DNA from 4 places in the Nonomuraea sp. NPDC049695 genome. Region 1 is predicted to be linked to each of the others. Evidence: riboswitches for the same ligand, from Rfam matches in the RefSeq annotation. Region 1 holds a riboswitch; each other region holds the start of a gene.
The links. Region 1 has a riboswitch for cyclic di-AMP ahead of AB0J64_RS35650 (hypothetical protein). Riboswitches for the same ligand answer to the same signal wherever they lie in the genome.

Region 2: linked by a shared signal. The riboswitch ahead of AB0J64_RS27890 (GH25 family lysozyme) and the one ahead of AB0J64_RS35650 (hypothetical protein) in region 1 are both predicted to bind cyclic di-AMP.
Region 3: linked by a shared signal. The riboswitch ahead of AB0J64_RS14285 (C40 family peptidase) and the one ahead of AB0J64_RS35650 (hypothetical protein) in region 1 are both predicted to bind cyclic di-AMP.
Region 4: linked by a shared signal. The riboswitch ahead of AB0J64_RS54410 (CHAP domain-containing protein) and the one ahead of AB0J64_RS35650 (hypothetical protein) in region 1 are both predicted to bind cyclic di-AMP.

Annotation. Positions count from the first base shown of each region.
Region 1 is NZ_JBFANV010000053.1:66,716-68,907, forward strand. Features, by position in the region: gene galT (galactose-1-phosphate uridylyltransferase) at 1-850, shown strand, start outside; cyclic di-AMP (ydaO/yuaA leader) riboswitch at 915-1,055, shown strand; gene AB0J64_RS35650 (hypothetical protein) at 1,089-2,027, shown strand; gene AB0J64_RS35655 (DinB family protein) at 2,064-2,192, shown strand, end outside.
Region 2 is NZ_JBFANV010000035.1:25,544-27,735, forward strand. Features, by position in the region: gene AB0J64_RS27885 (VOC family protein) at 1-228, shown strand, start outside; gene AB0J64_RS27890 (GH25 family lysozyme) at 288-1,067, opposite strand; cyclic di-AMP (ydaO/yuaA leader) riboswitch at 1,080-1,223, opposite strand; gene AB0J64_RS27895 (metal-sensitive transcriptional regulator) at 1,529-1,810, shown strand; gene AB0J64_RS27900 (copper ion binding protein) at 1,844-2,056, shown strand; gene AB0J64_RS27905 (hypothetical protein) at 2,053-2,192, shown strand, end outside.
Region 3 is NZ_JBFANV010000013.1:18,775-20,966, reverse strand. Features, by position in the region: gene AB0J64_RS14290 (NlpC/P60 family protein) at 1-556, shown strand, start outside; cyclic di-AMP (ydaO/yuaA leader) riboswitch at 874-1,036, shown strand; gene AB0J64_RS14285 (C40 family peptidase) at 1,110-1,625, shown strand; gene AB0J64_RS14280 (hypothetical protein) at 1,721-2,192, shown strand, end outside.
Region 4 is NZ_JBFANV010000148.1:11,806-13,997, reverse strand. Features, by position in the region: gene AB0J64_RS54415 (NlpC/P60 family protein) at 1-513, shown strand, start outside; gene AB0J64_RS54410 (CHAP domain-containing protein) at 630-1,292, opposite strand; cyclic di-AMP (ydaO/yuaA leader) riboswitch at 1,305-1,453, opposite strand; gene AB0J64_RS54405 (aminoglycoside phosphotransferase family protein) at 1,652-2,192, opposite strand, start outside.

The DNA.
Region 1 (2,192 bases):
GTCGGACACGCGGTCGTCGGAGATCCCGGCGTACGACTACGACGTGGTGGTGTTCGAGAACCGATTCCCCTCCTTCTCCGGAAATTTCGGTACCTATCAGGACGTGGGCGGGTTGAGCGAGGTCCGTCCTGGGGTGGGGAGGTGCGAGGTGGTCTGTTTCACCTCTGAGCACTCGTCCTCCTTCTCCAGGCTCTCCGACGACCAGGTCGAGCTCGTCATGGAGGCGTGGGCCGACCGTACGGCCGAGCTGTCCGGGATCGAGGGCGTGGAGCAGGTGTTCTGCTTCGAGAACCGGGGCGAGGAGATCGGCATCACACTCGCCCACCCGCACGGCCAGATCTACGCCTACCCGTACGTCACGCCCAGGACCAAGCTCCAGCTCGACGCCGCCAGGCGCTACACGAAGGGCAATCTGTTCGCCGACGTGCTGGCCGCAGAGCGGGCCGAGGGGACGCGGGTGGTGGCCGCCAACGAGCTGTGGACGGCCTTCGTGCCCGCCGCCGCGCGCTGGCCGTACGAGGTGCACATCTACCCGCACCGGCAGGTGCCCGACCTGGCCGCGCTGTCGGAGGAGGAGCGCTCGGCGTTCGCACCGCTCTACACCTCGGTGCTGCGGGCCTTCGACGGCCTGTTCGGCGTCGTGATGCCGTACATCTCGGCCTGGCATCAGGCGCCCGTGCGGCGGGACCGCGATCTCGCGTACCTGCACCTCGAGCTGTTCAGCATCAGACGGGCGCCGGGCAAGCTCAAGTTCCTGGCCGGGTCGGAGTCGGCCATGGGAGCTTTCGTGAACGACGTGCTGCCGGAGGAGGCCGCGCGTATGCTTCGATCACAAGTAGATCACTATTAGATTGCTAGTTAGGGTCGCATTACTCGTGATCTACCACTAACATCCCTTTTGCACCGGTTGTCACGACCGTTGCGCGCCTAATCCCGGGCGTGTCGCCCGGGAGCCGGGGACCCATCTAGTTCTGGGGTGAGTCCGACCACGTGTCGGTAGGGCATCTCCGCGCCCGAACCCGTCAGCTAACCCGGCCGGCAGAGGGAGAGGAACATTCCACGTGGCGGCTGCGTCCCCGGTGTCCCCCGTGACTCTTGCCATCGGTCTCATCACCGCCGCCGCCGTCGCCTTCCTCCCGGCGACCGCGGCGTCGGCGGCCCCCAAGCCGTCGGAGACCCAGCTTCGCGCCCAGCTCAAGCAGCTCAACAGCAAGGTCGACAAGCTCATCGAGACGTACAACCTCAAGCGCGTCGAGCTGGCCAAGGCGCAGCAGGCCGCCAAGGCCGCCAAGGAGCGCCTGACTGTCGCGGAGCAGACGCTGGCCGCGGCCGAGCAGCGGGTCGCCGACATCGCCAGCATGCGTTACCAGAGCCACGACCCCTCGGTGCCGGCCGTCCTGCTCTCCGCCGACGGTGGCGGCGTGGCCCTGCTGGAGCAGCTCACGGCCGAGCAGCAGGCCGTCGTGCAGGGGGTGGCCAAGGCCCGGGACGACAAGAAGAGCGCCTCCGACCAGGCCGCCGCGCTCACCGCACAGATCAGCGCGGACGCGAAGCAGGTGTCCGCGCAGCGCGATGAGGCCCAGGACGTCATCGACGACATCCAGAAGAAGCTCCAGGACCTGGTGCCGTTCGGTCCTGGCCGCAGTGCGAACGGCAGCTGGGCGCCGGAGCTCCCCACGGGGTCGGACAACATCACGGCCCGTACGCGGCTGATGAAGGGGGAGGTGGCGAAGGCCTTCAAGCTGCCGTACGAGGTGGGCTGCTTCCGCTCGGGCTCCAGCGGCGAGCACCCGCTGGGACGGGCCTGCGACTTCATGATGAGCACCGGCGGCACGACGCCCTCGGCCGCCAACAACGCCCTGGGCGACCGCATCGCGGCGTGGGCGCTGGAGAACAAGGACAAGCTCGGCGTCAAGTACGTGATCTGGAAGCAGCGCATCAACATGGGCTCGGGCTGGCGGGCCATGGCGGACCGCGGCAGTATCACCGAGAACCACTACGACCACGTGCACATCTCCATGAACTGAACTCGGTCGGGCCGCCTCCAGATAAGGTCAACCCCCATGAACGACTCTCGGACACCCCCGCCGCTCACCGGCGACGAGCGGACCGTACTGAACAACTGGCTCGAGTGGCACCGTGCCACCCTGGCCTTCAAGTGCGCCGGTCTGTCGGAGGAGCAACTGCGCCTG
Region 2 (2,192 bases), on a different contig from region 1:
TATCGCGTGCCGGTGCAGGGGCTGCTGCTCAACTTCGAGGTGGAGGACGTCGATGCCGAGTGGGAACGGCTCGTCGCCGGTGAAGGGCTGCGACCTGAGCTCGAACTGCGCAGCGAGGACTTCGGGCAGCGGCACTTCATCGTGGCCGACCCCAACGGCGTCCTGATCGATGTCATCACGCCCATCGCGCCCTCGAAGGCTTACGCCGACCAGTACGTCAGCGAGTGAACCGAGGCATCAAGCTGACTCATGCCGAGCCCGCCGGCTTCTGGCGGCCGCTGCTCTGCTCAGGCTGCGCGGCGGCCCAGGCCGCGCAGCTGGTCGACGGTCAGCGCGGAGACGTTCTGGTCGATGGGGGACTCGGTGTACTGGTGGATGGTCCAGGACTTCCAGTCGGCGGGCGGGGTGACCGCTCCCTTGGCCTTGCTGTAGTGGGCCACCCATAGGGGGTATTCGGCCAGGCCCTTGCCGTAGGTGTCCGCGAAGTTCCAGCCGCTGTAGAACATCGGGGTGATTCCCGTCTTGGCCTTCACGTACGACAGCCACGCCTTGGCCCAGGCGTTGACCTCGGCCACGGACTTGCCGTCGGTGGTCTCCAGGTCGAGGACCAGCAGGTCGCCGGGCTCGGCGGGCTGCGCGTTCACCACGGACAGGAAGTGCTCGGCCTCCGCGACGGGGTCGTTGCCGGGGTGGCCGTAGTGGTAGGCGCCGCGCACGATGCCCTTCTTGCCCAACTGGAGCCAGTGCCTGGCGAAGGAGGCGTCGCGGAAGCTCGTGCCTTCCGTGGCCTTGATGATGCCGAACTGGGCCTCGCTGGCGTTCCAGTCGTACAGGGGCTCGTAGTTCGAGATGTCCAGGCCGTAGGTGAGGGACCCGGTCTCAGGCTGGGCCTCGTACGTCGGGACGTGGCTGGTGGGCGCTGCGAGCGTCATGGTGGCCACGCCGGCGATGGCGGTCGTTCCGGCGAGGATCGCACCCGCGACGGCGAAGCTGACGCGCTGGGTGAGGGGATTGAGGCGATTCTTGAGGGAAATACGGGCGATTGCGGCAAGCCGAGGCTCGGGCATGACGGCATTGACTCCTTGCTTCCATGCCGCCTACCGGGTTAGCTGACGGGTTCGGGCTTGGAAGTGCCCTACGGGCGCAGGCTGGGCTGGCGTCCGATTCACCCCGAGAAGGTGGGTCCCCGGCTCCGCGAGACGCGGATTCGGCGGCCGGACACTGCCCTGGAGGGCAGCGCACGGTCCGGTCAACCAAGCGGCAACGATGCGGTGAAAGGTCGTCACATCTATGTCGCGATTAGGCAAAAGATAGACATATAGGCATAGATAGTGCAAGTAGGGCAAATCGGATTGGCCGCTGCCGGTCGCTGGACGGCACTGAAGTGCCGTGCCTGTAAGGGATGCAGGACTCGGTAAAAGATTTGGGGGTCGCCGGGCACGGACCGGCGCCGCGCCGCACGGGTCCGGCTCGGGTTTGAAATACGGTGGGGGGGTATAGTATGGTGAGAGTGTCGGAAGGGGGAGACATGGTCGGATACAGCGACAGCAAGCAGGACCAGCTGCGCCGGTTGCGTCGCATCGAAGGTCAGGTGCGCGGGTTGCAGCGGATGATCGAGGACGACAAGTACTGCATCGACGTCCTGACACAGGTGTCGGCGGCCACCAGCGCCCTGCAGTCGGTCGCCATCTCCTTGCTGGAGGATCACCTGGCCCACTGTGTGGCCGAGGCCACCGCCAAGGGCGGTCCCGAGGCTCAGGCCAAGGTCAAAGAGGCTTCCGACGCCATCGCGCGGCTCGTCCGCTCCTGACAGCACCGAACACACCGGAAAGGGTTGATCGATATGGCTACCGCCACCTACACCGTCAAGGGCATGACCTGCGGCCACTGCGTGAGCTCGGTGAAAGAAGAGGTCGGCGAGGTCGCCGGGATCACCTCGGTGGAGGTTGACCTGGCCAGCGGCCTGCTGACCGTCGAGAGCGACAGCCCCGTGGACACGGCGACGATCGTCGCGGCCGTGGAGGAAGCGGGCTACGAGGTGGCGAATCCGGCATGAACGCGGCGACCAAACTGGGTGCCTACGTGCTGGGGCTGGCCGTCGTCTTCGGCGGCGCCCTGGGCGTCGGGAACGCGGTGGGCGACGTCGGCCCGGCACCGGCCAAGCCCGACCACGGGACGGCCCATCCGGCTCC
Region 3 (2,192 bases), on a different contig from region 1:
CGAGAACCGCGGGCTGAAGGCGGAGCGCGACAAGGCGGAGCAGGCGCTGGAGGCGGCCGACAGGGAGCGGGACGGCGTCGAGAAGGAACGCTCGGAGGTCATGAAGCTGATCAGCCAGCAGAAGAAGCTGCTGGACAAGCTGAACGCCTACAATCCCGGCAATCCACGCAGCGTCGGCATCAAGTACACGGGCCCCGCCTCCGGCAACGCCGCCGCCGTCCTGCGATTCGCCTACGCCCAGGTCGGCAAGCCGTACGTCTTCGGCGGCACCGGACCGAACGGCTGGGACTGCTCGGGCCTGACCCAGGCGGCGTGGCGCGCCGGTGGCGTGTCGCTGCCGCGTACGACGTGGCAGCAGTGGGCGTGGGGGGCCAGCCGCAAGGTCTCCTTGAACGACCTCCAGCCCGGCGACCTCATCTTCAGCAACGGACTGGGCCACGTCAGCATTTACGCCGGCAACGGGCAGATCGTCCACGCGCCTCAGACCGGGGACGTGGTCAAGGTCGTCAAGCTCTCCTCTTACGGCAGCGGCCTCGTGGGCGCTGTCCGCCCGTAGTCGCCCTTTCCACGACTCCGGCGTTGCCGGAGATCCTTCTTGGAACGTTCCCATCCCAGTGTGACAAACGCGACATTTGAGACCTGACACAACAGGGTGAAAGCAAATGTGAGCAGTGTCACATTCCGATAACGGAACCTGGCCTTTCAGCAGGGGCTTTTCGCCTTACAGCCCCCTTTATCTGATCTTTACAGGCCATGTCTCGCTTTGCCGATTTTTGACGGTTGCGCGTACCTTCTGGCGTCGTCCCGCTTGCAAGCGAGACAGCTCAAGATCCGCCGGCCACCGCCCCACATCCCCATGTGAATCCTTGATCGGGCGGTGACCTGCCGAATCCGTGCAGCCAGGAGGCACGGAGCCGGGGACCCAGCGATCCCAGTTCCCCAGGGATCAGGGGTGAATCGGCGCGAAATCGCGCCGTAGGGCTACTTCCAGGCCCGAACCCGTCAGCTAACCCGGTAGGCGTTCGTGGAAGTCACAAGGAGAAATCCTGTCTACGTCCCCGCATAACCCCCGTCTGTCCCGCCTTGCCCTGAGTGGCGTAGCGCTCTCGATGACCGTGACGGCCGGAGGTCTGGTCCTCCATGCCCCAACGGCTCGGGCGGCGACGAACACGTCCGCTTCGACGGCCAAGGCGGTCACGGCCGCCCGCACCTCGACGTCGGCCAGAGTCGCGACGCTCAGGGCGGTCAAGATCGCCCGGCAGAAGTCCAAGGCCCGCAAGGCCGTCGCCGTGGCCAAGCACCAGATCGGTGATCCGTACCGGTACGGAGGCACAGGCCCTGGTTCGTTTGACTGCTCCGGCCTCGTCCAGTACGCCTGGAAGAAGGCCGGCGTGAAGATCCCGCGCGTGGCGAGCAGCCAGTTCGTCCGCATCAAGAACAAGATCTCCTGGCGGCACCTCCAGCCGGGCGACCTGATGTTCTTCAGCGGGCTCGGCCACGTGGGCATGTACGTCGGCAAGGGCAAGATGGTCCACTCGCCGCGGACAGGCGAACGGGTACGCATCGACAAGCTGAGCAGATGGCGCAAGGCGTCCTTCGTCGGCGCCGTCCGTCCCGGCAGCTGACCGAGCCCCCGCCCGAACTCGTTTCGGGCGGGGCTCGTTCTTTTGTACTGAAGTCTCCCGTGGGCCGACTACGATCGGGCGTCGTGTCGGGGTGGATGAGTCGTCGGGTCGCGGTGGCCTCCATCGCGATCCTCGCCCTCGCTCCCTCCGCCGCCCCCACCCCTGATGCGCCGAACCTCCCGCAGGAGGCCCGCCACCTGTGGCGTGACGGTGCGGTCCTGGTCCACGGAGCGCGCTCCGTCGTCGTCGGCCACCACGCTCCGGAAGGGGAGCTCAGCGAGCTCGCGCGCCGGGCCGACGCGGCAGCACAGCGGGTATCGGGCGTGCTCGGCCGGCCGGTACGACCGCTGATCGTCGTTCCCGGCTCCGCCGCGGAGGCCGCCAGGCTGGCCGGGGTGGGCAGGATCGACGGGCTGGCCGCGCTGGCCGACGGCGACCGGGTGATCGTCGTCCCCGAGCTCTTCGCCGAGCTCAACTCCACCGGCAAGGACGTCGTGCTCGCTCACGAGCTCACCCACGTTGCGGCGGGCACCGACCACCTGCCCGTCTGGCTCTACGAGGGATTCG
Region 4 (2,192 bases), on a different contig from region 1:
CTGGCGGAGGCCGACACCGCGCGCGACCAGGTGAGTGACGAGAAGGCGAAGGTCGACAAGCTGGTCAAGGAGCAGACCAAGCTCCTGCGCCGGCTGGGCGCCTTCAAGACCGGCGACCCCAACAGCCCCGGCATCGAGTACACCGGCCCGGCCTCCGGCAACGCCCGCTTAGCACTGCAGTTCGCCTTCGCCCAGGTGGGTAAGCCGTACCGGTACGGCGGCACCGGGCCGGGCTCGTACGACTGCTCCGGCCTGACCCAGGCCGCCTGGCGCCGGGCAGGAGTCGAGCTGCCCCGCACCACCTGGACGCAGTGGGGCTGGGGAGCCGCCCGCCGCGTCCCGCTCGACCGGCTGCAGCCCGGAGACCTGCTCTTCAGCAAGGGCCTGGGACATATGGGCATGTACGCCGGCAACGGCAAGATGGTCCACGCGCCCCAGACCGGAGACGTCATCAAGGTGGTCGACCTCGACGACTACTGGCGTACCCGCCTGCTCGGCGCGGTCCGCCCGTAGCAGGCCAGGGCGGCAGGGTCACCCCCGCACCGCCTCGGCGAACCCCGACAGCATGGGCAGCGCCCGGCCGGCTCCGCATCCGACGTCGACGCCGCCGGACCCCGGAGACGGGCTCGTCAGGGTTTGTACTGGGGATAGCCGTAGCCCACGACCTGGGACGTGGGCCGGATCCGCTCCTCCACCCGGCCGTCGTCCGTGTTGCCCTCGATCGTGGTGATCGTGCCGTTCCCGTTGTCCTGCTTGACCAGGCCCATGTGCTCGATGCCGCTGATGCTCTTCGTCTGCCAGGCGAAGAAGACGACGGCACCGGGCCTGGGGACGGCGCCCCAGCGCCTGTTGGCCTCGAACCACTTGGCCCAGGTGACGGTGTAGGAGTCCCACCCGATGGTCGGCCGGGCGCCGGCCTTATCACCGACCCAGGCGACGAACATGGCGCACCACGGGGCGTTGGCGTAGGACTGCGGCGTGCCGCCGTCGCGGGCCACGGTCTCCGCCGCCCGGGGCGAGGACATGTACCAGCTCTGGAACGGGGTTCCGCCGCCTGCGGCGTTCTCGGTCACGCCGATCTGGGACTCGGCGATTCTGATCACTTGCTCCGCGGCCACCTGGCCGGGAGCCTTCTGGACGGTGCCCCATTGCGACGTTCGCGTGTCGGGCTGGTGATGGACCGCGAAGGTCGGCGTACCGGCGAGGCCCGCGCCCACGGCGACGCTCATGCACAGGGCGAGGCGGGAAAGGTTTCCGGTCTGCAGGGCACCCGTGAAGATGTTCTTCCCCATAGGGCGGATTGCTCCTTGCTTCCATGCCGCCTACCGGGTTAGCTGACGGGTTCGGGCGTGGAAGTGCCCTATGGGCGCCCCGTACGGAGGCGCGCCGATTCACCCCAGAGAAACTGCGGGTCCCCGGTTCCGCGAAGTCGCGGATTCGGCGGCCGCGCCACCTCTACGCGAAGTCGTTCGCGCAGGTGAAGCGCGGTCTGGGCAATACGGAAGGCGCCATGCGGCGTCTGGTTCTGCCGCAGATACGCCTGAGTAGCACGAAAGTATTCGAATGGCATATAAAGGTGCAAGTAGCACCGGCGAATATTCGCGCGAAACCCCCGCAATATAGATGATTGACTACCCGCTCTTTGTCTTTTCTAGACCTGGGGACCGGCAGGGCGTTCCGTGAGCGACTCCGCCAGGCGGTCCGCGAACTCGGTGAGCCAGTCCAATCGTGGCCCGCTGCGCGCGATGCGGAATCCGTGGTGGCGGCCCCAGAACGCAGCCTGGACGGCATGGAACTGGGCCCAGCGCCGGACGCGTTCCCGATCGACCTCCGCCGCCTCGGCGAAGACGTCCAGCATGCGGTGGAGAGCCTTGTGCGGGTCATCCGCCTCGAGGAGCGTCAACGCGCGCGACTTGAGCAGGGCGCCGCCGTCGTAGGCGGGGTCTCCGACGTGCCCCTTGGGGTCGACGGCCAGCCATGGCTCACGGTCGGCGCGCAGGATGTTCCTGGGGTGGAGGTCGCCGTGGACGAGGGTGTCGGGCTGGACGCGGCCCAGCTCGCGGACGGTCGCCACGGCGGCGTCCACCACGTACGGCGGCAGCGCATGCGCCAGCTCCTCGGCATCCTGGCGCAGCCGCTGCTCCCAGGCCTCCGCCCGCTCGCTCAGCCGGGGCAGGCCGGGTGGCGCGGGG